3 regions of the Endobacterium panacihumi genome follow, and region 3 is predicted to be linked to each of the others. Evidence: predicted binding sites of a transcription regulator. Region 3 holds the regulator's gene; each other region holds the start of a gene.
The links. Region 3 encodes LexA, which represses DNA repair genes until DNA is damaged. Its sites were predicted from a motif close to TGTTCNNNNTGTGTTCNG; they were not measured.
Positions count from the first base shown of each region.

Region 1: a site for LexA is predicted at 1,871-1,888, ahead of ACRQ1B_RS28230 (LexA family protein). Genes of this name have one in related genera too.
Region 2: a site for LexA is predicted at 2,827-2,844, ahead of ACRQ1B_RS10660 (YifB family Mg chelatase-like AAA ATPase). Genes of this name have one in related genera too.

Region 1 is NZ_JBOZRA010000012.1:13,186-18,448, reverse strand. Features, by position in the region: gene ACRQ1B_RS28240 (ImuA family protein) at 1-135, opposite strand, end outside; gene ACRQ1B_RS28235 (Y-family DNA polymerase) at 140-1,411, opposite strand; gene ACRQ1B_RS28230 (LexA family protein) at 1,408-1,839, opposite strand; gene ACRQ1B_RS28225 (DUF4268 domain-containing protein) at 2,022-3,014, shown strand; gene ACRQ1B_RS28220 (hypothetical protein) at 3,020-3,214, opposite strand; gene ACRQ1B_RS28215 (hypothetical protein) at 3,663-4,232, shown strand; gene ACRQ1B_RS28210 (toll/interleukin-1 receptor domain-containing protein) at 4,284-5,150, shown strand.
Region 2 is NZ_JBOZRA010000001.1:2,136,078-2,141,340, forward strand. Features, by position in the region: gene cysK (cysteine synthase A) at 186-1,151, shown strand; gene ACRQ1B_RS10660 (YifB family Mg chelatase-like AAA ATPase) at 1,203-2,738, opposite strand; gene gshB (glutathione synthase) at 2,973-3,926, opposite strand; gene ACRQ1B_RS10670 (cupin domain-containing protein) at 4,012-4,515, opposite strand; gene ugpC (sn-glycerol-3-phosphate ABC transporter ATP-binding protein UgpC) at 4,619-5,263, opposite strand, start outside.
Region 3 is NZ_JBOZRA010000001.1:1,513,894-1,519,156, reverse strand. Features, by position in the region: gene ACRQ1B_RS07520 (ComEC/Rec2 family competence protein) at 201-2,666, shown strand; gene lexA (transcriptional repressor LexA) at 2,647-3,366, opposite strand; gene ACRQ1B_RS07510 (VOC family protein) at 3,539-4,417, shown strand; gene kdsA (3-deoxy-8-phosphooctulonate synthase) at 4,420-5,263, shown strand, end outside.

The DNA of each region.
Region 1 (5,263 bases), on a different contig from region 3:
GCCGCCTGGTAGACGACCATCGATCTCATCCACGTCGAAAGGCAGTGTCTGCCGTTTTTTCGCGGAACCGCCTGCAATTTGGTCGATCCGCTCTTGAAGGTCAGCAAGAATTTCGGGGTTCACGTTCCTGGTCATCGTCTCATCGTGCCGTAGCTATGGGCAGCTCCTTGATGTTCGTGGTGTAGCGCGGCGAGCGGCGATCGAACTTCGTTTGCCAGTCTCTCTTGATGCCGGCCGAAGCCGGGATCAGCGAGCCGCGGCCGAACTTCCCGTTCACCGCATCCAGCGCCGCCATAAGCCTGTCTGACTGGTCGCGGTCGCGCGCGTCGAACAAAGGCCGCGGCTGCGATCTTGCCGGGACAAGATCGTTCATGATGATGCCGGCCTTTGCGTAGCGATGGCCGTCCCTGAAGATCTTGCGCGCACCGCTTTGGGCGGCGCGGATCAGATCGAACGTATCGTTCGATGCTTCAGGGAAATGCACCGTCGTTTGCGCCGAGTGCGGCTTGTCTTTCTGGTTGAAGCGCGACGTGTGCATGAACACGGCCATGTGGGTAGCTTCAAGGCCGTGCCGGCGCAGCTTTTCCCCTGCCCTCATGCCGTAGGCGGAAACCGCCTCGAGCATTCCAGCAAGATCCGTGACCGGCGTTCCAAAGGAACGGGTCACAGCGCAACCTTTCCGCTGTGGCGGCACGTCCTCAAGCGGCAGGCATGATATGCCCTGCAGCTCCAATACCGTGCGTTCGCCCACCACGCTTAGGAGATTACGGGCAAGCCGCGCATCAACGCGGGCCAGGTCGCCGGCCGTCTCGATGCCGAGTCCGAACAGCTTACGTTCGGAGGCAGCACCTACGCCCCATACTTCGCCTACCTCGATACGGTCGAGCCAGCTTTGACGAACCTTGCCGTCGGTCAGATCGCAGACGCCGCCAAGCTCCGCATTCTTCTTGGCCACATGGTTGGCGAACTTCGCGAGCGTTTTTGTCGGGCCGATGCCAACACAGGTTGGAATCCCGGTCCGTTGCTGGACCTGGGATCGCAGATCGCGGCCGAAGGTGGCGCGTTCGGCGGGGCGGATGTCGGTCATATCGAGAAAGCTCTCATCGATCGAATAGACCTCAACATCCGGCGACCATTGCCGATAGATCGTGTTCAGCCGAGCCGACATATCGCCATAGAGGGTGTAATTGCTGGAATAGACCGCCACATCGTTATCGCGACAGAGATCGCGGATCTTGAAATAGGGCTCGCCCATTCCGATGCCGAGCGCCTTGGCTTCCGGTGTCCTGGCAACGGCGCAGCCGTCGTTGTTGGACAGGACGATCACCGGTCGCTTGGCGATTTTCGGGTCAAACACCCGCTCGCACGAGCAATAAAATGAATTGCCGTCGATGAGCGCGAACGAGGTCATGTCCGCTTCCTCGGACGCAGCCAGTGGACATTACAAAGAGCTACGCCCCAAATCTCGACTTCCGCGATCTCGGGCAAGTCGAACAGCGGCATGTCCGAATTCTCGAACATCAGCCGCGGCCGGCCGCCATTCATGCGCAGCCGCTTCAACGATCGTTCGCCGTGAACTGTGGCAACGACAATATCGCCGTCGACGGGCCTGACGCTGCGATCGACCACGATCAGGTCGCCATCGAATATGCCGGCATCTCGCATTGAATTGCCGTCGACCTTCCACAGGAAGGTCGCAGGCGGATTGCGGATCAGCAGCCGCGTGAGGTCGATAGATTCCTCAATGTAGTCATCGGCAGGGGATGGAAATCCAGCACACAGCCCGTGGAGCATGAGAGGCACATAGACTTCTGCCTCGATTTTCAGGGCGGCGAGCATTCCGGATATCCTTTCACGATACGCGAGCGAAAGGAACAAATAGGGAACATAAACGGCGATGAAAATCAAGATCGAATATTACGCGATCCTCATCAACTACGTTCGCTGGAAGGTTGTCATCGTGCTTTCCGAGTAAGCTCTTCCAAGCTATTGAAGGATTTACGATAGGGGGAAACTGGACGATGTATAATCTAGGCAAGCTCGAAAAGATCGAACTGCGAGACATTTGGGTAAGTGAATCATCGCACTTCACCCCTTGGCTGGCTCGCGAGGAAAACCTTTTGACGCTTAGCGAAACGCTAGGTTTGGAGCTTGAACTAGAAGCACAGGAAAGAGCTGTCGGCCCGTTTCGTGCCGATATCCTGTGCAAAGACATTGGTACCAACACATGGGTTCTGATCGAAAATCAGCTCGAACGAACCGACCATTCGCACCTGGGGCAGCTTTTAACCTATGCTTCCGGTCTGGAGGCAGTTACCATCGTTTGGATCGCAGCCCGTTTCACCGAAGAACACCGGTCCACGCTTGATTGGCTCAATCGGATCACTGACGAGACATTCCGCTTTTTTGGTGTAGAGGTTGAGCTTTGGAGGATTGGACCATCCCCGCCCGCTCCCCGTTTCAACATCGTTTCCAAGCCCAACAACTGGAACAAGCTGGTCACGCAGGCGGCGCGAGCGATTGATGAATCTGAGCTTTCCGGCACCAAAGCGATCCAGCTGGCCTATTGGGGCGCATTTGGCACTGCTTTGATGGCAAAGGGTGGTCCGCTCGCAAGAGAACGGAAACCGCAGCCTCAGTCCTGGATGGGGTATTCGATTGGCCGAAGCGGAATCCAAGTCACCGCAGCAACCGCGCGAAACAAACGACAGATTAGGGCGGAAATATATATATCTCACACTAATGCTAAGGCGTATTTCCACCTACTTCATGCGCAAAAAGCCGAAATCGAAGCCGAGTTAGGCTATGCCCTTCTTTGGGAAGATTTGCCCGATGGCCGTGACACGCGCATATCAACGGCGTTGACAGACACTGATCCGGAGGACCGGAGCGATTGGCCGCGTCAACACGAATGGTTGACGGCTCGACTGAATGAATTTCACAGAGTTTTCGTAAATCGCGTGAAGGCATTGGACGCCAGTGCCTGGCAACCTTCAGCCGAGGCAGACCTGTAACGCTTTCAGCGAAACCAACGATTTGCAGCTGCCAACAACTTCTCCTCGTCGCGCATTCCTTCCTGAAATAATCGAATGAGCAGCATTGAAAGCTCGTCGGGATGGGTGTCGTGCTCTGGCACGACCTGCGCGAACACCCGTTCGAGCAGAGCGAGATCATCAGGGCGAAGGTGGACGTCTGAAGGTAATCTGCCGCGCATAGCGGGAGTATGGCCTAAAGGCTTATTTTAACAAGCGGAACGTTTTTGCCGGGGGAAGTCGGTCCCGGCTCCCCCTTCGGGTCGCTATACTGAGCCTCCTGCGGCGTCCCTTATTCCGGCAAAAAGCGTGTCGAGAATTCCCGGTTTCCCGGCCCTGGCTGTCGGCGTGCCGGCGCTATGCGGAAACCTCCGATGTTCTTCATCGTCTTTCTCGGATCCGGCCTGTCGCCGGTTGATCCGAGCATGGCGGTCATGGACCGCTCTTCCTCATATGGTCGACCTGGTTGAACTCAGAGCTGCCCGGTAAGCGGAGCGCACATCACTCGGAGCGCAGCGGGCAGATCGATCAATGAAAGTGCACACAACCCATCTCGTTGTAGCAGTCCCTTGTAGGAGCCTCCGTCACTATGTAGCAATTAAACATAAAGTTGATTCACAGGAGGCCCCGTTGGGACAAGCAAAGCAAAAAGCGAAGTTGCTGGATGTTTGGAAAAGTGGCCTTTCCGGAGATGAAATGGTCTTGTTTGATGCGGCCTATAAATTGCACAACAACGTCATCAAGTCGCGTAACGCAACGGGAATGTGCTACCATTCTGTTTTTTTTCTCTACCTCCACCTAAAAGAAAAGCACGGAATTGATTCTTCTCCGGTGATTGCCTACGTCAACGACGGGACGGATGACATCTTTATCTCACATGCCTGGCTCGAATTTAACGGTAAGCGCACCGATGTTAGCTTGGCTGTTACCGACCCGAGAATAGGAGTGGCAGGCCAACTCATCATCTTGGACCGTGTCTTTAAGGCTGGTCATGAATACGGATATTTTCGCGAAATCCCTGAGGTTGGACTAAAGAAGAACGAAGAGCTTTGCCTATCAGGGATGCGTACCTTGCTAGAACGTAAAGAAAAAGAACATCATGCTATGTTAAAGCGCGTGGGCGACGACAGCGCAATTCGCGCTTACCTCGATGCCGAGCCCAACGGGTTCAATTTTGAGAAAATAGCCTCTCTACTCTGAGAGTGGCCTCCAATTGTAGTCATTAATCGATCGGCTGGGGAGTAAGAACCAATGCCTATATTCATCAGCCACAGCCATCAGGACAAGGCGTTCGTTGACAACCTAGCGAAGATGCTCGTGGTCGCAAAGCATCATGTGTGGGTCGATCGTTGGGAATTGAAACTGGGAGACTCGTTGACATCGAAAATCCAAGAGTCACTTACAACGTCTAGTGCGATACTCGTGATTCTCTCCAAGAGTTCTGTGGCCTCTGAGTGGTGCAAAAGAGAGCTGAACGCTGGATTGATCCGGGAACTCGAAGAGAAGAATACGATTGTCATGCCCGTCGTGATCGACGACTGCACGATCCCGCTTTTCCTCAGAGACAAGCTTTACGCGAACTTTGATAAGGATCCCGACGAGGCGTTCAATCTGATTGATAGTTCGCTAGCCCGGATTTCGAATCCATCAATGTCGAGGTTTCTGCAACCAGAACACAAGACGGATTACGCTTTTGACTGGCGTAGTGCGCCAGCGACCGAGCTGCACGATGGTTGGTTACTCCGTTGGACCTTCATAGATCATGCAGACTCGATGGAGTTTTCAATCCTTAGCGAGTGCCGGGTGTATGCGAGTGATGAAGGCGAAGAGGCTTTCTTCGAGGCTGCGACGAAGGGGCGCGAGGTTGAATTTGGGCGAGACATTCTAGAAGCTATAGGGGCGATACTTGATCAAAAGCCTTTGGTAGAAAACATTGAAGACAGCCTCCCTAAGGTTGTGGTATTCCCAGTAAAAAGCAAGGGTCACGTCTTCGTCGTGCAGTATAATTACCGTAGGCTTGGGATAGATCAAGGTACAGATACTATCGTGTACCTTGATAATCATATCAAGCTTGCTTTGGATTACATGAACTCGGTCATGAAACGGAGGGGCAACTGATCGCAGTGGCGAGCGCGGCAACTGATGATCTGGTGGTGGAATTTCTTATCCGAAGAAATGCCGTGTTCAGCTCGACCCCTTCCGGCGATCCGACAAACGCCGTGAGGCGGTCA
Region 2 (5,263 bases), 620 kb from region 3:
GTCGCTTCACAAGGCGGGTCAAGTTGCTGTTTATCAACACGCTTTGTGCCGGCGAAAGATTTAACCCGGAATGGCGGAAAAACAGAGTTTTTTTCTTCACCGGACAGAAGGTTCCGTCAGACTGTTCTCGCATAGGCGGACAAGAACACCTATTTTCCGATCACACGCCTGAACGGAGAAAAACAATGTCCGACAAGAAGCCCGGCCGCGGCCGCATCTATTCCTCCATCACCGACACGATCGGCGACACACCGCTGGTGCGGCTGGACAAGCTGGCGCGCGAAAAGGGTGTGAAGGCCAACATTCTGGCCAAGCTGGAATTTTTCAACCCGATCGCTTCGGTGAAGGACCGTATCGGGGTTGCCATGCTGGAAGCGGCGGAAGCGGCCGGCCGCATTGCGCCGGGCAAGACCACGCTGATCGAGCCGACGTCCGGCAATACCGGTATCGCACTTGCCTTTGCCGCCGCCGCCAAGGGTTACAAGCTGATCCTGACCATGCCGGAAACGATGTCGATCGAGCGCCGCAAGATGCTGGCGCTTCTCGGCGCCGAACTGGTGCTGACGGAAGGCGCCAAGGGCATGAAGGGTGCGATCGCCAAGGCCGAGGAACTGGCTGCTTCGACCCCGGATTCCATCATTCCGCAGCAGTTCGAAAACCCGGCCAACCCGGAAATCCACCGCAAGACGACCGCCGAAGAGATCTGGAACGACACCGATGGCAAGGTCGATATTTTTGTTGCCGGCATCGGCACCGGTGGCACGATCACCGGCGTCGGCCAAGTGCTGAAGGCCCGCAATCCGAACGTCAAGGTGATTGCTGTCGAGCCAAAGGAATCGCCGGTTCTTTCCGGTGGCGAACCCGGTCCGCACAAGATCCAGGGTATCGGCGCCGGTTTTGCGCCAAAGATTCTCGACACGGAGATCTATGACGAGATCGTCACCGTCGCCAGTGCCGACGCGCTGGAGGCCGCCCGCCATGTGGCGCGGCTGGAAGGCGTCCCAGTCGGCATCTCTTCCGGTGCGGCGCTGAAGGCGGCGATCGAAATCGGCAGCCGTCCTGAAAATGCGGGCAAGAATATCGTTGTGATCATTCCGTCTTTTGCGGAGCGTTATCTTTCGACGGCACTGTTCGAAGGACTGGGCGGTTAACACCCCAGAACGAATGCCGGGCTGTGCGAACGGCCCGGCTGTTGCGCACCATCACGCGGACGCCATCGCCATTCTTTCCCCGGCCATTCGGTAGGAAATTGCCTCGGCCAGATGGATACGCCCCACCGTTTCCTTGTCATCCAGATCGGCCAGTGTTCGGGCCACTTTCAGGACACGGTGATAACCACGCGCTGAAAATTTGAGTTTTTCGGCAGCATCGCGCAGCAATTGCAGGCCGGCCTGATCCGGCGCTGCGAATGTTTCAATCATCGAGGTCGAGCACCGGGCATTGGTGGTGATGCTCCCCTGCCCCGCAGCCTCGAACCGCTCCTGCTGCCGCGCACGGGCGCGGGCAACACGGCGGGCGACATCGGCGCTGCTTTCGGCGGCCACCGGGCGGATGAGATCCACGGCTGAAACCGCCGGCACATCAATGCGGATATCGATACGGTCCATCAGCGGGCCGGAAATGCGGGCCTGATAATCGGCAGCACAACGTGGGCCGCGGGCGCAGGTGTGGCCCGGTTCCCCCGCCATGCCGCAACGGCACGGGTTCATGGCGGCGACCAGCTGGATGCCTGCCGGATAGGAGACGCGATGATTGGCGCGGGCGATCACGCATTCGGCCGTTTCCAACGGTTGGCGAAGCGCATCAAGAACCTGCGGCGAAAACTCGGGAAACTCGTCGAGAAACAAAACGCCGTGATGGGCAAGCGACGCCTCTCCCGGCTTGGCCCGCAACCCGCCGCCGACCAAGGCTGCCATCGTGGCCGAGTGGTGTGGCGCTCGATAAGGGCGGCGATCCGACAGCTTGCCGCCCGACAACTGGCCGGCAATGGAATGGATCATCGACACTTCCAACAATTCAGGCGCAGACAGCGGCGGCAGGATGGAGGGAAGGCGCGCGGCGAGCATGGATTTGCCGGAGCCCGGCGGGCCGATCATCAGCAGATTATGGCCACCGGCAGCTGCCACTTCCAGCGCCCGTTTGGCGCTTTCCTGGCCCTTGATATCGGCAAGATCCGGCAGGTCGGTGGCAGGCGCACGAATGGCCGGTTGCGGGCGGGACAGAACCTGCGTGCCTCTAAAATGATTGGCGAGTGCGATCAGGCTGCGCGGTGCGAGAATATCGATCTCATTGCCGGCCCAGGCGGCTTCGGCACCGCTGTCCGCCGGGCAGATCAGCCCCTTGCCGAGCGCATTGGCGCCAATCGCGGCCGGCAATGCGCCGGCTACGGGCGCCAGCGTGCCATCAAGATTGAGTTCGCCAAGAACGACGTAGCCGGAAAGGGCATCCGCCGGGATGGCGCCGAGCACCGCCATCAGCCCAAGCGCAATCGGCAGGTCGAAATGCGAGCCTTCCTTGGGCAAATCGGCCGGCGCCAGATTGATGGTGATCTTCTTCGGCGGCAATGCCAGACCGGAAGCATGCAAAGCCGCCTGCACCCGCTCGCGACTTTCGGCCACCGCCTTATCCGGCAGACCGACGATATGCATATTGATCTTGCCCGGTCCGATCATGACCTGAACATCGACCGGAACGCCCTCTATGCCCTGAAACGCAACCGTACCGACACGCGCCACCATGACCATTGCCCCCAATACGCCAGTGCGAGGCCGCTACACGCCAGACACGACCCCGGATTGCAATCAAGCACAGAAGCTCACGCAAAACAAGAACAATCAGAGAACAATTTCCCGCATAACGTTTATTTCGATTGAAACAGGTTGTACTCGCAGAACAAAGGCGAAAAAGGACAGGAACGAACGGGAACGGCCCGCCCCTTTCGAAGCAGGCCGTTGATCAGTTTCAGTGATGGATCAGGCGCTACGCTTGGCTTCGATCGCGTCCCACAACAGGCTGGCGACATCGGCGCCGCCGAATTTTTTCACTTCGCGGATGCCGGTCGGCGAGGTGACGTTGATCTCCGTCATGTAGTCACCGATGACATCGATACCGACGAAGAGGAAACCGCGTTCGCGAAGCGCAGGCCCGATACGGGCGCAGATTTCACGCTCGCGCGCCGTCAGTTCGGTCGGTTCGGCGCGGCCGCCGACATGCATGTTGGAGCGGCTGTCGGTTTCGGCGGGTACGCGGTTGATGGCGCCCACCGGTTCGCCGTCGACCAGCAGGATGCGCTTGTCGCCCTTGCGAACCTCCTTGAGGTAGCCTTGAGCGATATAGGGTTCGCCGCGATAGAGCTGGCCGAACATTTCCAAAAGCGAGGTGAAATTGCGATCGTCGCGTGCCGAATGGAACACGCCAGCGCCACCATTGCCGTAAAGCGGCTTGAGGATGATGTCGCCTAATTCCTGCCGGAACGCGGCAATTTCCGTCGGGTCGCGCGAAATCAGCGTCGGCGGCATCAGGTCTGCGAATTCGGTGACAAAGATCTTTTCCGGCGAGTTGCGCACCCAGGCCGGATCATTGACGACCAGCGTCTTCGGATGGATGCGCTCCAAGAGATGCGTCGAGGTGATGTAGCCCATGTCGAAGGGCGGGTCCTGGCGCAGATGCACCACGTCGATGGTCGACAGGTCCACCCGCTCCTTTTCGCCAAGCGTATAGTGATCGCCCTTGACGTCGCGCAGTTGCATCGGCTCTACGGCGGCAAAAACCCTGCCGTCGCGCATGGTCAGCCGGTCAGGCGTGTAATGGAACAGCTGATAACCGCGGGTCTGGGCTTCCAGCGCCATGGCAAAGGTTGAATCTCCAGCAATGTTGATGCCGGAGACATGGTCCATCTGGAACGCGACTGTTTTGATCTTCGCCATAAGCCACCCTTTAAAAATGCCCGCCAGATGTAAGGCGGCACAGGCGGGATGGCAACTGCTTCGGGAGCCTTATTGTCCCAGGGTTTCAAGCCGCAAGCCCGGCCTTTTTCTTCGGCATGAGTTTTGCCCAGGCACGGAAAGCATAAGACAGCGGCATGGGCAGCGGCTTGCGCACGAAGGCAATCTTTTTCACGTAATTGTCGATATGCCAGGTCGCCCAGGTGCCGCCCCGGAAATAACCGACGTCGCCGGCACGCAGCGTGCGCTCGCTGCCATCTTCCGCGCGGATGTGGACCTCACCTTCGAGGATGACCACCGTTTCATCCCAGCCGAAAAACCAGCGGAACGTGCCGGCCGTGCAATCCCACACACCGGTCGAGGCAAATTTGTCGGCTGCCTGGGAATGGGCGCAGAAGCGCGCCTGTGGATCTCCTGATATCACCCAGCTCGGTTCGATCGGCAGCGATTTCATTTCCGCGCTGGCGGAACAGCCGCCAACGAAGGGCGAAAGCGGGCTGGCGAAAGGCGCCTGCCCCCTGTAGCGAATGCCGACGGCTGCAATAGCAAGCCCGAGATAATGCAAGGCCATGACAATCCCCTGATCCGTAATCGGGCGAACCCTACCGGAAAAGGGTAAGACGACGGTTGCGACGATCGCTAAAATTGCAACAACCGTCCAACTTCGCGCCAAATCAGCCGATGGGTGCCGGGCTTGGCACATCGGTTGCCGCAACGGCATGGTCAGCCGCGGTCAGCCGCTTGCCATCTCCGGCCGCAAAAAAATGCAGTTTTGCCGGATCGATGCCGACACGCATGCTGGCCGGTATTTCGCTTTCGCCCGACAACGCGATCGTCAGCGCCTGATCGCCGACGACGCCATGAACGAGACGCTGCGAACCGAGTTCCTCGACATATTCGACGGTAAAGGGCATGCCTTCGTCACCCGAGACCACACGCAAGTCTTCGGCACGTAGGCCGACGGTAACCGCCCCTGATGTGGGCGCAAAGCCATTCAGCGAAATCAGCGCCGGGCCGATGGCCAGCTTATCCCCCTGCAACTCGGCCTTCACGAGGTTCATGGCCGGCGAACCGATGAAGCTGGCAACGAAGGTGGAGGCTGGCGCATGATAGACTTCGAGAGGCGAGCCGACCTGTTCGATCTTGCCGCCGTTGAGAACCACCAGACGATCAGCCAGCGTCATCGCTTCCAGCTGGTCATGGGTGACGTAGATCGAGGTGGTGCCAAGGCGGCGCTGCAGGCGCTTGATCTCGCCGCGCATGGACACACGCAGCTTGGCATCGAGGTTGGAAAGCGGCTCGTCGAACAGGAAGACGGC
Region 3 (5,263 bases):
GAGCCGGAACGGACTCACTTTCGGGTGAGCCGGCGGGACTTCCTCATCGTCGAGACAATGACGCGAATGGTCGCACCCCACTTTGGCGTGCTGTTGTTGCGTCTTCTGGTTTGCGTTTCTTCCGCCGAACGCGATCTTTCGGCGTCGCGCCACATCATTCTTACACGATCGCATCAAAAGCTCGGGCGGCTGGCGTCCGCGTGAAAGTGGCGTTGCCGGCAATGCTCGCCGAGGAGCGGGCATATGGGCATGCCTTTCTGGCTATTCCGGTTCTTGTCGGCCTTGGCGCGGCCATCTGGTTCGCACTCCCGACGGAGCCCGCACCATGGTCATTGGTAGTGGCGTTTGTGGTTTGCGCCATCCTCAGCCTGTTTTTGCGCGCTCATGAAGGGTGGATGCGCCATGTGATGCTGGCCGTGCTCTTCTTTCTGGCCGGGATGTTGCTGGCGGCTTGCGAAAACTGGCGTATGGCGACGGTCATGCTTGATCAGCCGGTGACGACCGTGGTGACGGGCGTTGTCGAGATGCGTGAGCCGAGCGGCGAGGGGCGATGGCGTTATGTATTGGCGCTGGAAAAGACGGAATCGCCGAAACTGCGGCGGCAGCCTGAACGCATCACCGTGATTTCGCGCAGCAACAAGACGGTCTTCGAGATCGGTGACCGGATCAGCGGGCGGGCACGGATATCGCCGCCGTCAGGGCCGGTTCTGCCGGGGTCGGTCGATTTTGCCTTCAATTCGTATTTCGACGGCATTGGCGCCATCGGCTTTTTCTACGGCGCGCCTGTGGCCGCTGATGGTTCTGTCACGGCCAGTTGGGGGCGGGCCATGGAGCGGATGTTTTTCACCTGGCGCAGCGCGATTGCCTCTCGCATCCGTGACACGGTGCCCGGCGATGCCGGGGCTTTTGCCGCCGCCATCGTGACCGACGAACGGCGTGCCATTTCCACGGAGACCACCGAGGCGCTGCGTGTCTCTGGGCTGGCTCATATCGTTGCGATTTCCGGGCTGAACATGGCGCTGGCGGCCGGTATCTTTTTTGTCGGCATGCGCAGCCTGTTTGCTCTTATGCCCGGTTTTGCGCAGGCGTTTCCCGTCAAGAAGCTGGCGGCGGGTGCAGCACTTCTGATGGCGACCGGTTATTACCTGATCTCCGGCTTCGGCGTGTCCGCCGAGCGCGCCTATATCATGATGGCGATCATGCTGGCCGCCGTGTTTTTCGACCGTCCGTCGATCAGCCTGCGCAATGTGGCGCTGGCGGCGCTGGTCGTTCTTGTCGTCTCTCCCTCGGAAATTCTGGGGCCGAGTTTCCAGATGTCCTTTGCCGCCACGGTGGCGCTGGTGGCGGGCTATTCGGCATGGAGCAGGCGCAGGGAGGCGAATAGCGACGATCCGCCATGGCGCCCGGCAGCGCTCAAACCGGTTTTTGCCCTGGGGCATCTGGTCGGTGGCGTCTTCGTCACGTCGCTGATCGGTGGCCTGTCGACGGCCATCTTTTCCATCGACCATTTTCACCGTCTTTCCACCTACGGGCTGGCCGCCAATCTGGCTGCCATGCCGCTCGTTTCGTTCATCGTCATGCCGTTCGGCCTGATTGCAATGCTGGTGATGCCATTTGGGCTGGATGGGCCGTTCTTGAACGTGATGGGCATGGGGCTGGAGGGCGTCATCATCGTCGCCAAAACCGTTGCCGGCTGGGGTGGCGATGTCGGCATCGGCCGCCAACCGACTTGGTTTCTTCCCATCGCAACGGCTGGCTTCCTTATCCTGACCTTGCTGCGCACGCGGCTTTATCTGCTGGGGCTGCCGTTTCTGGCTCTGGCCATTTTTCTCTCATGGCGGGCAGGGCACGATCCGCCGCCGGATTTTCTCGTTTCGGAAGATGGCAGCCTTGCTGCGTTTCTGGCGGATGGTCAGGTCGCCACCAATCGCGTCCGTCCGCCCGGTTTCATCTACTCGCAGTGGCGTCATGCCCTGTCATTGCCCCAGCCAGAGGGGCCGACTTTGCTGGATATTCCGGCACCGGACACGGAGGTGAAGCCTCCCCAGTCCAGTCATGCTTTGACGGCGGCAAACACGAGTGTAGACCTGCCCGGTTCGGACGCTGTGTCCCTGGCTTCTCCCACTATGCAGGAGAAAGGCGCTGCGAAGAAAAATGCGGCAAGTCCAGAAGCGCCAGTTGCTGCCGTAGCAAGGGCAGGCCGAGAGCCGCTCAAACCAGAACAAATCGCCCGAGCCCGGCAGGGCATGCGAAAAGCACTGCAGGAAACCCCTTCGGCAACATTCGCCTGCGCGGCCCGATCATGGTGTGTCGCAAGACCACGCGATGGCCCGACGATCGCGGTTGTGGAAGATGCGCGTTACGCCGGCCCCGCCTGTGATATGGCTCAGGTGGTGATCGCTGCGCGCGCCCGTTTCGATCGCTGCCGATCAGGCGCCCTGATGATCAATGGCGAAGCACTGCGCCGCATGGGGGCTTTGGAAATCCGCTTTAACGGAAAATCCGATCCTCAGGAATGGTCAGTCGTTGTCGCCATGGATGGCTCTGATCGCTCCTGGGAGCGCCACCGCCAGTATGACTGGCGGCGAGGTGTTTTCGATCCGGCATTGCCGGAACCGCTGCAATTCCTGAGCAGCAGATCGCAGATCAGTGGTAACGGCGAATGAGGCCGACCAGCTTGCCCTGAACTTTTACACGTTCCTGCGGGAAGATGCGGGTCTCATAAGCCGGGTTGGCGGCTTCCAGCGCGATCGATGCGCCCTTGCGGCGAAAACGCTTCAGTGTCGCTTCCTCGTCATCCACCAGCGCGACGATGATATCACCCGGCGTGGCGGTGTTGCCGTTGCGGATGATGACCGTGTCGCCATCCAGAATGCCGGCCTCGATCATCGAATCGCCGCGCACTTCCAGCGCATAATGTTCGCCATTGCCGAGCATTTCCGGCGGCACGGCGATTTCATGCGTGGTGTTCTGGATTGCGGAGATCGGCACACCGGCAGCAATCCGGCCCATGACGGGCACGGTGGTGGCCGGAATGCTGTCATTGGCGACCGGTGGCGGGGTGACCGTCTTGACCGGCTGGGTCTTGCCGAGACTGCCTTCGATGACGCTCGGTGAAAACGGTTTGCGCGGCGTCAGGCTGGCATTATAGGCGTCCGGCAGCTTGATGACTTCCAGGGCACGTGCCCGGTTCGGCAGGCGGCGGATGAAGCCGCGTTCCTCAAGTGCCGTGATCAGGCGGTGGATGCCCGATTTGGAAGCCAGGTCCAGCGCATCCTTCATTTCGTCGAACGATGGCGGCACACCGGACTCCTTCATGCGTTCGTGAATGAACAGAAGCAGTTCCTGCTGTTTGCGCGTGAGCATGGCGGGTCCTTGAAGGTGAAACAAATCCAGAACGGACACTATATGTTCCATGTGTGTTCCGCAACTACGAAAATTGGTAGTGCTTGGAACGAAGGCGGCGCATGGTGTGCTTGATCACGGGCTGGGAAAAGTCGATCACTGTTATTCAAGCCTGTTTTGAAGAAGGGCGGCCATGTTCACCATCGACCATCTCGTTTTGCCCACCGCGTCTCTCGATATTGCTCGTCGGCGATTAAGCCGGCTCGGTTTCACGGTTGCGGCCGACGCCACACATCCGTTCGGTACGGGAAATGCCTGTGTTTTCATGAGGGATGGCACCTATCTGGAGCCGTTGGCCGTTGTGGATTCGGAACTCTACGAGAACTCGATTGCAGCCGGTAATGCATTCGTGGCGCAGGATCAGGCGGCGCGCACAGTGATGGGCGAGGAGGGCTTTTCTGCCGTCGCCCTGGCAACGGACAATGCGCGTGCCGACCGTGAGCGGTTTACCCAAGCCGGGATTTCCGGCGGTGATATGCTGGAATTCTCACGGCTAGCGAAGTTGCCGGACGGTTCGGAAAAACTTGCCCGTTTTCATCTGGCTTTTGCGGGGCGCGGGGAAAGTGATTCTTTCGGCGTGTTCACATGTCAGCGGCTTGATCCCTTGCCGGCCGATCGCGCGACACTGGAGCGCCACGAAAACGGTGTTTTCGGTTTGGCGGAGGTCGTGCTGGTGGCGGAAAATGCATTGGCTTCTCACGTCGGGCGTCTGCAGATCGCGATCGATACCGGTTCGGAGCTTGCCGGCGAGCATCATCGCTTTTCCGCGAGAAACGCTGCCGTGCAGGTGCTGTCTGCCGAAACCTTTCGGGCTGAATTTGCGGTCGAGGCTGGTTTCAAGTCATCGCAAACGCTTGGCCTCACCGGCGCCGCCATCGTCTTCCGTGTTCCCGATCTCACCGTGACACGGGCAAAGCTTGCTGCTAATGACGTCGCATTCATGGAAAAGGGCAGCCGTATCATGGTTGCCCCGGCGCCCGGACAGGGTGCCGTATTTGCTTTCGAGGAGTGATCATGGCTGTCAGCGCCAAGGCCGAAGTAACCGTCGGCGAGGGGGCCAAGCAGGTCCTTTTTTCCAACAGCAAGAAACTCTCTCTGATCGCCGGCCCCTGCCAGATGGAAAGCCGCGACCATGCCTTCATGATCGCCGGCACGCTGTCGGAGCTCTGCGAGAAGCTTGGCATCGGTCTCGTCTACAAATCCTCCTTCGACAAGGCGAACCGCACGTCGATTGCCGGCAAGCGCGGCATCGGGCTCGAAACAGCAATGGAAATCTTTGCCGATCTCAAGAAGGAATTCGGCTTTCCGGTCCTGACCGACATTCATACCGAAGAGCAGTGCGCCATCGTTGCTGAAACGGTGGATATCCTGCAGATCCCGGCATTTTTGTCGCGCCAGACCGATCTTCTGGTGGCCGCTGCAAAAACCGGCCGTGCCATCAACGTCAAGAAGGGCCAGTTTCTGGCGCCCTGGGACATGAAGAATGTCCAGGCAAAGTTTACCGAAAGCGGAAACGGCAATGTGCTGCTGTGCGAGCGCGGTGCTTCCTTCGGCTACAACACGCTGGTCTCGGACATGCGCTCATTGCCGATCATGGCATCGCTCGGTTCGCCGGTCATTTTTGACGCCACCCATTCCGTGCAGCAGCCGGGCGGGCAGGGCGGTTCGAGCGGCGGTCAGCGCGAGTTCGTAGAAACGCTTGCGCGTGCAGCCGTGGCTGTCGGTGTGGCAGGTGTCTTTATCGAAACGCATGAGGATCCGGACAATGCGCCGTCGGATGGCCCCAACATGGTGCATCTGAAGGACATGCCGAAACTGCTGGAAAAACTGCTGGCTTTTGACGCCATCGCCAAGGCTG